One region of the Flavobacterium niveum genome, then DNA from elsewhere that is predicted to be linked to it. Evidence: riboswitches for the same ligand, from Rfam matches in the RefSeq annotation. Region 1 holds a riboswitch; the other holds the start of a gene.

The links. A riboswitch is a leader RNA that binds a small molecule or an ion and turns the genes downstream of it on or off. The one in region 1 is predicted to bind S-adenosylmethionine.
Region 2: linked by a shared signal. The riboswitch ahead of ACZIX4_RS14760 (trans-sulfuration enzyme family protein) and the one ahead of ACZIX4_RS12630 (homocysteine S-methyltransferase family protein) in region 1 are both predicted to bind S-adenosylmethionine.

What each region holds. Positions count from the first base shown of each region.
Region 1 covers NZ_JBUYSX010000004.1:415,424-423,146, reverse strand. The annotation lists gene ACZIX4_RS12645 (hypothetical protein) at 108-632, shown strand; gene ACZIX4_RS12640 (hypothetical protein) at 680-1,099, shown strand; gene ACZIX4_RS12635 (DUF6602 domain-containing protein) at 1,255-2,220, opposite strand; SAM riboswitch class I at 2,424-2,529, shown strand; gene ACZIX4_RS12630 (homocysteine S-methyltransferase family protein) at 2,629-3,630, shown strand; gene ACZIX4_RS12625 (four helix bundle protein) at 3,658-4,017, shown strand; gene metH (methionine synthase) at 4,014-6,701, shown strand; gene metF (methylenetetrahydrofolate reductase [NAD(P)H]) at 6,789-7,723, shown strand, end outside.
Region 2 covers NZ_JBUYSX010000005.1:375,613-383,335, reverse strand. The annotation lists gene ACZIX4_RS14770 (CAP domain-containing protein) at 1-246, opposite strand, end outside; gene ACZIX4_RS14765 (EamA/RhaT family transporter) at 425-1,288, shown strand; SAM riboswitch class I at 1,411-1,524, shown strand; gene ACZIX4_RS14760 (trans-sulfuration enzyme family protein) at 1,662-2,837, shown strand; gene ACZIX4_RS14755 (homoserine dehydrogenase) at 2,889-4,112, shown strand; gene ACZIX4_RS14750 (LURP-one-related/scramblase family protein) at 4,275-4,865, shown strand; gene tpiA (triose-phosphate isomerase) at 4,933-5,688, opposite strand; gene ACZIX4_RS14740 (TlpA family protein disulfide reductase) at 5,688-6,188, opposite strand; gene ACZIX4_RS14735 (hypothetical protein) at 6,245-6,940, opposite strand; gene ACZIX4_RS14730 (ABC transporter permease) at 6,942-7,723, opposite strand, start outside.

The DNA of each region.
Region 1 (7,723 bases):
GAACACTAAGTTTTTTCACAGGGTTCACAAAGCAATGATGATTACCCAAAATACTATTAAAGAACACAAAGGCTTTCCTTCGGAAAGAAAAAATACACACTTATACTATGCCAAATACAATAAACATAGTGCTCTTCGGTATCGGAAACGCCGGGAGCGCCCTCATAAATAAAGTATTAAAAGGACGCGAGGATATTACCACACCCGCGCCCGATATCCGTTTTCCGGTGATTACTAACAGCAGTGTGGCCTTTTTTGAGAAAGACGCCGACGGCTATGCATGGGAAGCCAACTTTATACGTTTTGCCATTCCGTTTAAGATAGACGATGTGGTAGAGTATGTATTGGAGCACGACCTGCATAACGTAATTTTTGTAGATGCCACGCCAAGTGCCGAACTGCCTGCCGAGTACCCTACGCTGGTACGCACGGGCTTCAGCATTGTATCGATTAACGAAACGGTGCAGTACCTGCCTGAGAATTTCGAAAAGGGCATTAAGTTCCTTACCGAAACCCGCGGGTTGGGCTACCGTTTTATACCATCGGTACCGGGCGATGCCACTGCCGCAGGCGATGCGCTGTATGATGCCGTACTGCAAATTGCCGGAAAAACTAAGGAAGCAGCCGCATAGGCTGCTTTTCTGTTTTATATCTTTACCATACCAAACACTAACCCTCTATGCGTATACTATTTGCTGCACTACTGTTACTAACCTGCGCAGGGTGCGGTATGGGCAAATTGCTCCCCATAAACAAGGCATGCTATACCCGCGAAGAAATAGTACAACTATACCTGCAGGAAGCTAAGCGTATAGAAAAAGGCTACCCGTTTACACAAGATGAGGAGGTGTTTATCATTAAACTTAACAACATTACCCTTACGCACTTCAGGCCGGAAAACGCAACCGAAAAGAAGGCTTTAGGTAATTTCTTCAGTGCATTCCGCACTATTGAACACAAGCTTTTTGAGAAATATAATTTCGAATATATTTACCCCAGTTATGGTTCGCCATCGTATTCTAAGGAACTGGATTTAATGCTGAACCTGCCCGTACAACCCAGGGGAGAAAAAGACATTATTGTTATCTGTAAAGAATAGGGAGAATAATCAATCATATCATCAGGCACCTGCAACATACGAACTGGCAGTTGAGGAAGCAAAAACAGCTTAGGGCTGGTTTTGGAATTTATTACCCCTACTAAACACATAATGCTGAAAATTATACAGAAAAACTTTATTCAAATAGTAAAGATTTAAATATCTCTCTTTTCAATTCTGTCATAAATCTGCCCGAAATTCATTTTATCCTTAACTGAAGGTATTCCTTCTAAATAATTAATTAAATCAATAAAAAATCTTGTAAAGCTATTATGAGACCACATTAATTGCACTGCTATATTATCCTTAATTATACATGGAGCATACATTTTTGTAACAGAAAGTGTATTTTCCGAAGTTACATGCAAAGACGCACCTACAAATTGCTCAGTTATTTGTAGATTACCTAATTTATCAACATATATATTCAAGTCATCCAAAGGTTTACATAAAGCGCTGTCTAGGTTTTTTTTGTCATTATCATCAGAATTAAATAAATTAATTTGCCCTGAAGCATCTTCATCCACACTATTCCTTAAAACCAAACTACTTTTGTATCCTACAACTCCCGTTGCTTTGACAAACTCCTCTAAAATTATAGTATTATTTTGTAAGTCATTACCAATTTCTGCAAAAATTGAATAGCAACTAAAACTCTCAGGAAGATATCCATAAAACTCATTAAGCTCTTGTAATTTTTCTATTGAACTTATAATGCTTTTTTTGGTAAAAGAAGCTTTGACCTCAATAACCGCTTTAACATATTTTGCTGGAATTGCTTTTTTTGATCCATTTGGAGAATTATCACTATTATCTTCCAACCAAAGCACTGGAGCTTCTAACTGGTTATAAATTATAATATCGAAATGCCTTAACATATACGAACCCACAACAATATCTGGTATGATATAACCCGATGTAACACCATATTTTTTGGGTAAAAAACTTCCTAACCATTCACGTATTTTAGCCTCAAGCGCTACACCATGAGATGTTCGAACAGGATTATTTACATTCAATTTCTTTAAACGATCATATTCATTTAAAATTCCTGTTCTATTTTCCCAAAACTGACGCCAACCAAATGTTCCAAAACATTTTTCATTAATATCTTTTTTCATATGTTCCAATTTTAAAAATATAAGCCCTAAGACACATTCTATTACAAACCTGACAATATCTTAATTACATCTTAAAGACTAAAACGATTGTTTTAATCTTTTTATAAATTTAACAAAAACATGCAAACTAACATCCAAAACTAATATTTGCTTTCTACAAATCTATATATTACTTTTGCAGTGTTCTTTAACACAATTGCAACATGTTATCACGAAAGGTGGAGGGATTAGACCCGATGAAACCTTAGCAACCCTTTCCCTGTAAAGAAGGTGCTACATTCTACCAAGTAAAACGCGGATAGATAACAGAAACGGAATTTACCCTCCCTTCTACCCCACCTGATGACATAATTTTTAGAAACAAATTTTAAGTGCCAATGGCAACTTGAAACTTTAAACCTGAAACTAATGTTACCTATACACGACGCGCTGGCTAAACGCATTTTGATACTTGACGGAGCCATGGGAACCATGCTGCAGCGCCATAGTTTTACCGAGGAAGATTTTCGCGGCGAACGCTTTAAGGATTTCCCGCACCCGCTTAAGGGCAATAACGACCTGCTGACCCTCACCCAGCCCGAGGCCATTAAAGACGTGCACCGCCAGTACTTTGCTGCCGGAGCCGACATTGTGGAAACCAATACCTTTAGTGGCACCACCATAGGCATGGCCGATTACCACATGGAAGACCTTGTGTATGAGCTGAACTATGAGTCGGCACGCCTCGCGAGGGAAGTTGCCGATGAATTTACCGCTGCCAACCCCGACAGGCCACGTTTTGTAGCCGGTTCTATAGGTCCTACCAACCGTACCGCCAGCATGAGTCCCGATGTGAACGACCCGGGCTACCGCGCCGTAACCTTTGACGACCTTCGCATCGCCTACAAAGAGCAGGTAAAGGCGTTGATTGATGGCGGCTCAGACATACTTTTGGTGGAAACCATTTTTGATACGCTTAACGCAAAGGCAGCGCTTTTTGCCATAGAGGAAGTTAAGGATGAACTGGGCCTTGACATTCCCATTATGGTGAGCGGAACTATTACTGATGCTTCGGGGCGTACCCTGAGCGGACAAACGGTAGAAGCATTCCTGATTTCGATTTCGCATATACCGTTATTAAGTGTTGGGTTTAACTGCGCTTTGGGCGCCGACCAGCTGAAACCTTACCTGAAACGTTTGGCGCACAATACACAGTTCAGCGTTTCGGCACACCCGAATGCCGGATTGCCAAACGCCTTTGGGCAATACGACCAGACTCCCGAAGAAATGCAGGTACTCATCAGGGAATACCTTGACGACAACCTTATTAATATAATTGGCGGCTGTTGTGGCACCACGCCGGATCACATCCGTTTGATTGCTGAAGTAGCGTCTGAATATGAACCCAGAAAGTTGTTGGTTGTTGGTTGATAGTTGTTGGACAGAACGTGAACTTATATGGTATATACGAACTTAGATGTTTGGGTTGAGGCAAGAAAACTGACCAATGTCCTTTACACAATAACAAAACAATTTCCGAAGGAAGAAATATACGGGCTAACAAACCAAATGAGGAGGTGTGCTGTATCAGTACCTTCAAATATAGCTGAAGGATGTGGTAGGCAAACCACCAAAGAAACGATACATTTCCTCCATATTGCCAGAGGATCTTTATTTGAACTTGAAACACAATGTTATTTGGCTTTAGACCAAAAATATTTAAATGAAAAAGAATTTGAAGAGCTTATTGGATTAATTCAATCATGCAAAAGGCTTTTAAATGGTTTTATTAATTATTACAAGAAGATGCAGGCATGAGTGAAGTTACCAATAACCAACAACCAACAACCAACAACCGTTATTTACGCTTGTCTGGTTTAGAACCCCTTATCGTTACCCCCGAAAGTAACTTTATAAACGTGGGCGAACGTACTAATGTTACGGGTTCGCGTAAATTCCTACGTTTAATCAAAGAAGAAAAATACGAAGAAGCACTCGATATTGCCCGTGCGCAGGTTGAAGGCGGCGCGCAGATTATCGACGTGAATATGGACGAGGGAATGCTGGATGGCGTGTATGCCATGACCAAGTTCCTGAATCTGATAGCCAGTGAGCCGGACATAGCCCGTGTACCGCTGATGATAGACAGCTCTAAATGGGAAATCATTGAGGCAGGGCTTAAAGTGGCACAGGGCAAGAGCGTGGTGAACTCCATCAGCCTTAAAGAGGGTGAGGAATTGTTTATAGACCACGCTAAAAAGATAAAACGCTACGGTGCGGCGGCCATTATCATGGCATTTGATGAAACCGGCCAGGCCGACACCTACGAACGTCGTATAGAAATTTGCAAGCGCAGTTACGATATATTGGTCGACAAAGTGGGCTTCCCGCCGGAAGACATTATTTTCGACCCGAATATTTTCCCCGTAGCTACGGGTATGGAAGAACACCGCCGCAATGCGATTGACTTCTTTCTGGCTACCAAATGGATACGTACCAACCTTCCACACGCCCACGTAAGCGGCGGGGTGAGTAACGTATCGTTCTCCTTTAGGGGTAACGACAGGGTTCGCGAGGCCATGCACTCGGCATTCCTGTACCACGCCATACAGCACGGTATGGACATGGGTATTGTAAACCCCGAGATGATTGAGGTATACGACAACGTAGATAAAGACCTCATGGAGCATGTAGAAGACGTGCTTTTGGATCGTCGCGATGATGCTACCGAACGCCTTTTGGCTTTCGCCGAAAATGTAAAGGGCGATGTAAAAACTACCGAAAAACAGGCACAGGAATGGCGCGCGCTGCCGGTACAGGAGCGACTTACCCACGCGTTGGTTAAGGGTATCGATGAGTTTATTGAAACCGATGTGGAAGAAGCACGCCTTGCTGCCGCCAAACCAATTGAGGTAATTGAAATCAACCTTATGGCGGGCATGAACGTGGTGGGCGACCTGTTTGGTTCGGGTAAAATGTTCCTGCCGCAGGTGGTGAAGTCGGCACGTGTAATGAAAAAGGCGGTGGCGTATCTTTTACCTTTCATCGAAGAAGAAAAAGATGGCAAATCATCAAGCGCCGGTAAGGTGCTTATGGCAACTGTAAAAGGCGACGTGCACGACATCGGAAAGAACATCGTATCGGTAGTACTGGCCTGTAATAACTTTGAAATCATAGACCTGGGTGTAATGGTTCCGCCCGAAAAAATTATAGAAACCGCCGTTAAGGAACAGGTAGACATTATAGGATTGAGTGGGCTGATAACGCCTTCGCTTGACGAAATGGTGTACCTGGCTAAGGAGCTTGAACGCCTTAACATCAACATACCGGTAATGATAGGTGGCGCTACTACCAGCCGCGCCCACACCGCCGTGAAAATTGCCCCTGAATATGGCGACACCGTGGTACACGTTAACGATGCCAGCCGCGCCGTTACTGTTGCCGGAAGCCTGATTAGCACTACCGTAAAAGCTGATTATGCCAAATCCATCCGCGAAGAATATGACAAGTTGCGCGAGGGTTACCTGAACCGTACCCGCGAAAAAGACTTTTTAAGCATAGCCGACGCGCGTGCGAATAAATACAAAATTGATTGGGAAGCTTTTACGCCATTTGAGCCGAAACAATTAGGTGTGCAAACCATTTACCCTAAGCTGGAGGAACTGGAACCCTATATTGACTGGACACCGTTTTTCCAGACGTGGGATTTGCACGGCAAGTACCCTGCGATACTAACCGATGATGTAGTGGGCGAACAGGCACAATCATTATTTGCCGATGCACAAAAAATGCTGAAACAAATCGTAGACGAAAACTGGTTTGAGGCCAAGGGTATTTTTGGGGTTTTCAAAGCGAATACGGTGAATGATGATGATATACAGTTAAGCCCTGAGGGCCTTTTCCTAACGCTTCGCCAACAATCACAAAAAACCAAAGGTGCTCCAAACATCGCATTAGCAGATTTTGTTGCCCCGGTTGAAAGCGGCAAGCAGGATTATATGGGTGCGTTTTGCGTTACTACCGGTTTTGGGGTAGACGAAAAAGCTGCCGAATTTGAAAAGGAACACGACGATTACAATTCAATTATGGCTAAGGCGCTGGGCGACCGTTTCGCGGAAGCCTTTGCCGAATACCTGCACGAACGTGTACGTAAGGAGTTTTGGGGTTATGCTAACGAAGAGCACCTAAGCAATGCCGAACTGATTAAGGAACAGTACGAAGGCATACGCCCGGCACCGGGTTACCCTGCATGCCCCGACCATTTGGAGAAAAACACCATTTGGGAGGTGCTGGATGTAGAAAAACAAATAGGTGTGAAACTTACCGAGAGCCTTGCCATGTGGCCGGCCGCATCGGTATCGGGGTATTATTTTGCGAACCCGCAGAGTAAATACTTTGGACTTGGAAAGATAAAAGCCGACCAGGTGGAAGACTACGCCAAACGAAGAAATGTAAGTATAGAAACAGCTAATAAATGGCTGAATCCTAATATAGCAGATTAAAAAGTATTCAGTTTTCAGTGGCAGTAGGCAGTTCCTCCCAGAACTGTGAAACCAACTTGAAACCTGAAACTTTAAACTAAAACAATAATGAAAGTAACCGAACATATAGAGAACGCGCAGGGCAAAACCCAGTTTTCATTTGAGATACTGCCACCGCTTAAGGGGCAAAACATACAGTCTATTTTTGATGGCATAGACCCGCTTATGGAGTTTAACCCACCATTTATAGACGTTACCTACCACCGTGAGGAGTACGATTACAAGGAGCTACCGAGCGGCCTGCTGGAACGCCGCGTGGTGAAGAAACGCCCCGGCACTGTGGGTATCTGTTCGGCAATACAAAATAAGTACCAGGTAGATGCCATTCCGCACATACTGTGCGGCGGGTTTTCTAAGGAAGATACCGAGAACTTTCTTATCGACCTTGACTTCCTGGGCATACAAAACGTGGTAGCACTACGTGGCGATGCCGTGAAAAACGAAACCTACTTCCGTCCCGAAAAAGACGGGCATAACTATGCCACCGAACTGGTTTCGCAGATCGTGAACCTTAACAACGGCGTGTACCTTGACGATGAGTTACAAAACTCGGCAGCGACAAACTTTTGCATCGGAGTGGCGGGTTACCCCGAAAAGCACATGGAGGCCCCAAGCCTGGACAGCGACATCCATTACCTGAAGCAAAAAATACGAAACGGCGCCCAGTACATTGTTACCCAGCTATTCTTTGACAACCAGAAGTTTTTCGACTTTGTAGCCAAATGCCGCAAGGAGGGTATTACGGTACCTATCATCCCGGGGTTGAAGCCCATTGCCACCAAAAAACACCTTAATACCATTCCGCACCGCTTTAGCGTTGACCTTCCGGACGAGCTGATTATGGAGGTGGTTAAGGCCAAAGACAATGCCGCCGTAAAACAGGTGGGCATAGAATGGTGCATTGCACAAAGCAAGGAGCTGGTTAAGGCCGGTATACCGGTGCTGCACTATTACAGCATGGGTAAAGCAGAAAACATCAAAGC
Region 2 (7,723 bases), on a different contig from region 1:
GTTACAATTACCGACATCAGGTTTGTTATCAACTAAATCCTTAGCGTGTGTTTGCGCAACAAAATTCAATGAGTTAGATATAGGAATTGGAGGCAATCCTTTCTCATGGCGATATTGCATTATCAATCCATATAATTTGGCTTCAGAATTAGTGCTTTCGCCAGAGCTTACCGAATCATCATCTTCTAATACAAGCGAGCAGGCCAAACAGCTAAATAATAATAAAAAAGATATAATTTTTTTCATAATGTGGGGGAATTAAATAAACATACATTTTACCAAATGTAAACAATATGCTGTAAAGCGCTATACTAAAAATTCAAAAAAAGGTTCGCTAACTCAATTAGTTAAACCCTTTATGAAAAAACAAAAACGATTACAAATGTTATGCATTCTTAGATTATTTTTGTGGAAATTTTTATAAATGTTATTTTTATTGTTAAGCATACTATGCAGCGTATCGGTGGGGATAATCTTTAAAATTGCGGGCAGGAAAGCACGCCGCAGTACCCAGCTGATATTGTGTAATTATGTAGTGGCACTGCTGCTGTGCTACCTTTTTTTTAAGCCGGAGGCTGACGTATCTTACATGGGGCAACACTGGCCGGTTTATGTACCGCTTATGGTTTTGCTGCCCTCTATATTCCTCTTTTTGGCAGCATCTGTAAAGCATGTGGGCATTGTAAAAACCGATGCCGCCCAAAGGTTGTCTTTGTTTATTCCCATACTGGCTGCATGGCTTATTTTCCATGAGGCATTTAACACCTGGAAAATACTGGGGCTTGTAGTGGGTTTCCCCGCACTAATGCTTATACTGAGTAAGAAGGAAGAAACCGGGAATACAGGCCGGGAATGGATATTCCCTACGGTTGTATTGCTGGGCTTCGGGGTGGTAGATACGCTGTTTAAACAGGTGGCACTGCTGGAAAAACCGGGCTACACCACATCGCTATTTATGATATTTACAGGGGCACTTGTGGTTACCCTCCTCATCACAATTTACGAAGCTATTTTCTTAAAGAGGAATATAGAGCCTATCAACTTTGCATTTGGGCTTTTGGTGGGTATTTTTAATTTTGGCAACATCCTTTTTTACCTGAAAGCACATCAGGCTTTTGCCGAAAACCCGTCGACGGTTTTTGCTGCCATGAACATGGGGGTTATTGTCTTGGGCAGCCTTGCAGGTGTTTTTTTATTTAAGGAAAAACTTACAACTAAAAATTACATCGGGATATTCTTAGCACTGGTGGCGATTGTTTTGATTACGCTTTCGCAAATTTCCACATAACACAACTTTCTTAAAACCAATAAGTTAAAACAAAAAAACCAAGCGGGTTGAAATTTTTTCACGAAAATATTTGGAAAATAAAAAACTCCTCCCTTACCTTTGCAGCAAGTTCTTCAAAATTATTCTTATCCAGAAAGACCGAGGGAATTGACCCGATGACGTCTTGGCAACCTGTCCTGCATTTGTGCTGATAAGGTGCCACATTCAACCACGCCTATGGCGGGGAAAGATAAGTAAGAAACAGCAAATATATAATTTACCATATATGCCTTTCTGACTTGTCGGGAAGGCTTTTTTATTTTATGCCTTTTCGATACCTGGCTTTGAATAGTTTTTGAGAAACGAAATGTTTAACAAAAATTAATTCGAAAAGATGAAAGAACAAACTGCAATCCTGAACAACCTGCCTATCGACCCGCTAACCGGAAGTATTTCGGTGCCTATTTACCAAACTTCAACATTTGTACAGGATGCACCGGGTGTTCACAAAGGCTTTGATTATGCACGCAGCAACAACCCTACCCGCAAGGTACTGGAAGATACTATAGCCCAGCTTGAAAACGGTACTAACGGTTACGCTTTTGCCAGCGGCCTTGCAGCGATAGACGCCGTTATAAAACTACTTAGCGCCGGTGATGAGGTTATTGCAGTAGACGATATTTACGGTGGTGCCTTCAGGTTGTTTACCCATGTGTACCAAAAATTCGGCATCAGCATTAAGTACGTAGATACTACCAATGCACAAAACGTAGCCGATGCCGTAACCGACAAAACCAAACTGATCTGGATAGAGTCGCCTACAAACCCTACACTGAAAATTTCTGATATTGAAGCCATTGGCAAGATTGCCAAGGCAAATAACATACTGCTTTGCGTAGACAATACTTTTGCTTCGCCAATAGCGCAAAAGCCGCTTAACCTTGGTGCCGACATCGTGGTACACAGTGCTACAAAATACCTTTCGGGCCATAGTGACCTTATTGCCGGCCTTGTGGTTACAGCCACCCAGGAACTTGGCGACAAAATAAAATTCATCCAGAATGCTTCGGGTGCCATCCTTGGGCCGTTTGACAGCTGGTTGGTTATCCGCGGTATAGAAACCCTTAGCCTGCGCATTAAGGCACATGCCGAAAATGCACAAAAAGTGGCTGAATACCTTCTTGAAGAAAAACTGGTTAAAAACGTATACTATCCGGGCCTTACTACGCACCACAACCACGAAATTGCCAAAAAGCAACAGAAGTACTTTGGCGGTGTGGTAACGTTTGACCTGGTGATAGACGACAAAGAACTGGCCAGCAAAATAGTAAGCAGCACCAAGTTGTTTAAACTTGCCGAAAGCCTTGGCGGGGTGAAAAGCCTGCTGTGTTTACCGTGTGAAATGACCCACAAGTCTATCCCGGCAGAAAAGCGTTACCAGGCAGGTGTTACCGACAGCCTTATACGCCTTAGCGTAGGCCTTGAAGATGCAGACGACCTTATCGAAGACCTGAAACAGGCTTTTGCAGTGGCAATAAGCGTTCAGGAAAATGCATCGGCAACCGTATAATTAAAAAGAAGAAAAATCACCTCAGGATAGGGAAAAATGGCTAGAAAACAATTGAATATAGGCTTATTTGGGTTTGGTGTAGTAGGGCATGGCCTGTATGAAGTACTGCAAAAAACTCCGGGCCTTCAGGCAACAATCAAGAACATTTGCGTAAAAGACAAGAACAAGCAGCGTGAAATAGGCCCGGAAAATTTTACGTACGATAAAAACGACATCCTTAACGACGACAGCATTAATGTTGTGGTAGAGCTTATAGACGATGCCGATGCTGCGTACGAAATTGTAACGGCTGCACTGAAAAAAGGCAAGGCTGTGGTAAGCGCCAACAAAAAAATGGTGGCCGAACACTTTGCCGAACTGCTGCAACTGCAACGCGAGTACAATGTACCGTTGCTATATGAAGCGGCTGCTTGTGCCAGTATGCCTATCATCCGTAACCTGGAGGAGTACTACGATAACGACCTGCTTGATTCTATAGAAGGCATTGTAAACGGCAGTACAAACTATATACTTACCAAGACCTTTTCCGAAAACCTTAGCTATGCGGATGCGCTGAAGCAGGCTCAGGATTTGGGCTTTGCCGAAAGTAACCCGATACTGGATACCGGCGGTTTTGATGCTAAATACAAGCTACAGATATTACTGGCGCACTCGTTTGGCTACATAGCTACCCCTGATGAGATATTCAACCTGGGCATAGACAATATAGGCGAACTTGAACTGAAGTACGCCAAAGAAAAAGGCTTTAAGATAAAACTGGTAGCACAGGCTTTTAAAGGTGCAGACAATACCATTTCGGCATTTGTGACGCCTAAGTTTGTAACCCCGGAAGACCGTCTGTATAACGTAGACGATGTGTTTAACGGTGTGCTTACCAAAACGTACTTTGCCGATACACATTTCTTCGTAGGCCGTGGTGCGGGTGCTTACCCTACAGCATCGGCTGTATTGTCTGATATTTCGGCACTGAGCTATGACTACCGCTACGAATATAAAAAGATACTGCGCCAGGAAAACCTGAGCCTAAGCAACGATGCCGAGCTTAAGGTACTATTGCGTCACCTTAAAGACGATGCGGAAGCCCTGAAACTGAAATTTAATACTGTAGAGGAAGCCTACCTTAATAACAGCGCGGGCTACATTACAGGAGATATTACGCTGAGCAACCTTAAACAACTGCAACAGCAATACGGCAGCGATGTTTCGTTTATCCTTATCAATGTGGTTAAGGAAACGAAGAACGCCTCCACAGCGCAGGTAGCCGTGCCTGCATAACAAACAAAGGATTTTCTTTCAACTATTTTCCAATTACCGGAAGCCTCCCTACTCCACTGGGGAGGTTTCTTTTTTTAACAAAAAGCGGTTTGTATTGAACTTTTGAATATATTAGCGCTGCTAATTTTTAAAACATTCACAAATTCATTTAACCGACCTTTTATGGAATCAAACTTTTTTAGTGGCAACACTTACTTTATTGATGAAAAAGTAAACATGTTCAAATTTGAAAATGCGTACCGCGTATACGATGGCGATGGCCAGCAGCTGGGTAACATCAACCAGAAACTTACCGGTGGGCAAAAAGCTCTAAGGCTTATACTGAACAAAAAAATGCTGCCTTTCCTTCTTGAAATCCGTGATGCACAAGGCCAGCTACAGGCTACTATTTCGCGCGGGTGGACATTCTTTATGTCTAAAATTACCATAGCTGATGCAAACGGTACACCTGTGGGCCAGATAAAACAAAAATTCACGCTGCTTAAACCTGCTTTCAACATTACCGATATGGCAGGCATACCACTGGGCTATATTAAAGGCGACTTTGTGGCCTGGGACTTTAAAATTACCGATGCCAAAAACCAGCCTATAGGTGTAGTAAACAAAAAGTGGGCAGGTGCATTAAAAGAGCTTTTCACCACTGCTGATAAATACCACGTGCACATAAGCGGTGCGCTTGAAGATACAAAAACACGTATCGCGATTATTTCTGCTGCGGTAACCATAGATATGGTACTTAAAGAAAATAAGTAATCATTACTTTATACAACAACAAAGGCGGCCCGAAAGAGCCGCCTTGTTTATTTTTATGGTAAAGATATTATTCTATACCTTTAAGGATTCCAAGGAAATCATCCGCTTTAAGCGATGCACCGCCTATAAGGCCGCCATCTACATCGGGCTTACCGAAAATTTCAGCTGCATTATCAGGCTTCACGCTACCACCGTAAAGGATAGAAGTAGCTTCAGCTATTGCAGGGCTTACTGCTTCTGCAATTAGGTTACGGATAAACGCGTGCATTTCCTGAGCCTGCTCCGGTGAAGCCGTAAGGCCTGTGCCGATAGCCCAAACCGGCTCATAAGCAAGTACTACGTTTGCCCAGTTTTCCTGCGCAATGTGGAAAATACCTTCGCGAAGCTGGCTTTCTACCACCGCAAAGTGGTTTTCGCTTTGCCTGTCGGCAAGTTCTTCGCCAAAGCAGAATATAATTGTAAGGCCATGTGCAAGGGCTGTATCTACTTTTTTGGCAAGGATTTCATTGGTCTCGCCAAAATAAGCACGCCTTTCAGAGTGGCCAAGGATTACAGTATTAATGTGTGCGCTTTTAAGCATACCTACCGATACTTCACCTGTATAAGCGCCGCTTTCGGCCTGGTGCATGTTTTGTGCAGCAACAATAATACCGGTACCGTTAGTTTTGGCTACAGCAGTAGTAAGGTTGATAAAACTTGGTGCTACTACCAGTTTAGCAGTAGTAGTTTCAGGCTTTTTAGCTATTAGTTCATCAAGCAGGGCTACGGTCTGGTCAATGTCGTTATTCATTTTCCAGTTACCTGCAACGATCTTCTTTCTCATTATTGTATTGATTTTAGTGTACTGATAAGTTTCTCATCGTCGGCTTCAATAGCACGGAACAGCGCTATCTTACCGTTTTTGTCTATCACCATATAGCGCGGAATCCAGTCCAGCTTAATGTCTTCGCTAAAAGCACCTTCCTTCATGCTGGTACCTACGTGGTAATTGTCGCCGCCCTTAGTGTTGAACGACTCTATACCTGCTTTCCATTTTTCGATAACACGGTCATACGACAGGAACAGGTACTGCACATCAGGGAACTGCTTTTGCAGGTCGTGTACCTTTGGCATGCCCTTTTTACAGTCCGGGCACCATGATGCCCAAACGTCTATAACCACAACCTTGCCTTTATACTGGGCAAGTATGTCTTTAAAAGCTATCTGGGTACCGTCTACAGCGGTCATTTTTGCTTCAAGCGCTTCATTACCGAAAGCGGTTTTATCCTGTGCCTGGCATGCTATCATTATAAACAGTATTGGCAGTAAAAATAGTTTTTTCATTTTAATATATAGTTAATTGTAGCAAATTTACGACATCGCCTCTAACAAAAAGCGCGTTATTTAATTTTAATAACATTGCCGTTCTCGTCAGACAATGTCCTTTCATAAGTCCTTAATACATATTTACTATTACGCTTTGCTACCACTTTGCACCTGCTAATATATGTATAAGCAACCTGATTTGGAGAATGCAGGTTGGCACCAAAGCTAAAACTGTTATCTTCATTTTTAGCAAGTCCAAAATAGGTAACATGGCCTGTAAAAAGGCTGTCCGGTATTTTATAGGTTTCAGACGAAGGCTCCTCTTTTACAGGGTATGCTTTATTTTTGGCAATGTCAAGCGAATACAAATACCCTTGGGTATGCCCATATGTATGATCTGAGCTTACATAAATAAATGGCTTCCCCTGAAGTAAGAGCACCTCAGCACCGGAAATATAATAGTCACTAAAATCAGCTTCGTTAAGTGAAAACAAGGTATCCTTTACAGTACCGTTTTTCATATACACTACAAATTTCTCTGTCGTCCAGTCATTAGTCTTGTAACTGTCGTATGCAATTCTTTTTCCTGAAACAATCCCTACCTGAACTCCAATCTCGGGCTTACGGATTTCAGGTTCAGCCGGCGGCACTATAGGTTTTTCTTGTTCTGTTACCGAATCTTTATTTGTCTTTACAGCAAAGGGTACTGCTTTGTTCTTTTGGCAAGCCGTAAACACAAGTAGTCCGTATAGTATAAAAAGCCATTTCATCTTATTCCAATCGAATCCTTGGGTCCAGCCATGCATAAATCACATCTACCAATATGTTTATCACTACAAAGGTAGCGGCGATAACCAGTACGCTGCCCATAATCACGGGCAGGTCGAGTGTATTAAGTGCTTCCACCACTTCCTTACCCAAGCCGTTCCACCCGAAAATATATTCAACGAATACCGCTCCGGCAAGCATACTTGCAAACCACCCCGATATGGCAGTTACCACAGGGTTTAGCGCATTCTTTAGGGCATGTTTACGGATGATGCGTATTTCACTTAAACCTTTCGCACGGGCCGTACGGATATAATCCTGACTGAGTACCTCAAGTAATGAGTTTCGCATCAGCTGTATCACCACCCCAAGCGGACGTATGCCCAGCACTACGGCAGGCAGTAATATGTTTTTCCATTTTATGTGGCTGCCTTCGCCAAAGTCGTCCACTTCGTACAGGCTGCCGGTCATGTTCAGGTTGGTAAATTCATGCAACAAGTATCCGAATAACCATGCAAACAATATGGCTGCGAAGAAGGACGGCAGGCTCATGCCCAGTGTACTCAGTAAGGCTATGGTGCGGTCTATCCAGGTGTCTTTATACAATGCCGAAACAACGCCCAGCACTACCCCTATTACAATAGCTATAACTATGGCAAAACATGCCAATACTACGGTATTTGGCAATGTGTCGCCTATTACCTGTGTTACTTTCTTGCCACTTTTCTGGAAGCTTTCTCGTAAATAAGGCGCTTTTAGTACAGTAGTTGTATTGCCCGTGGTGA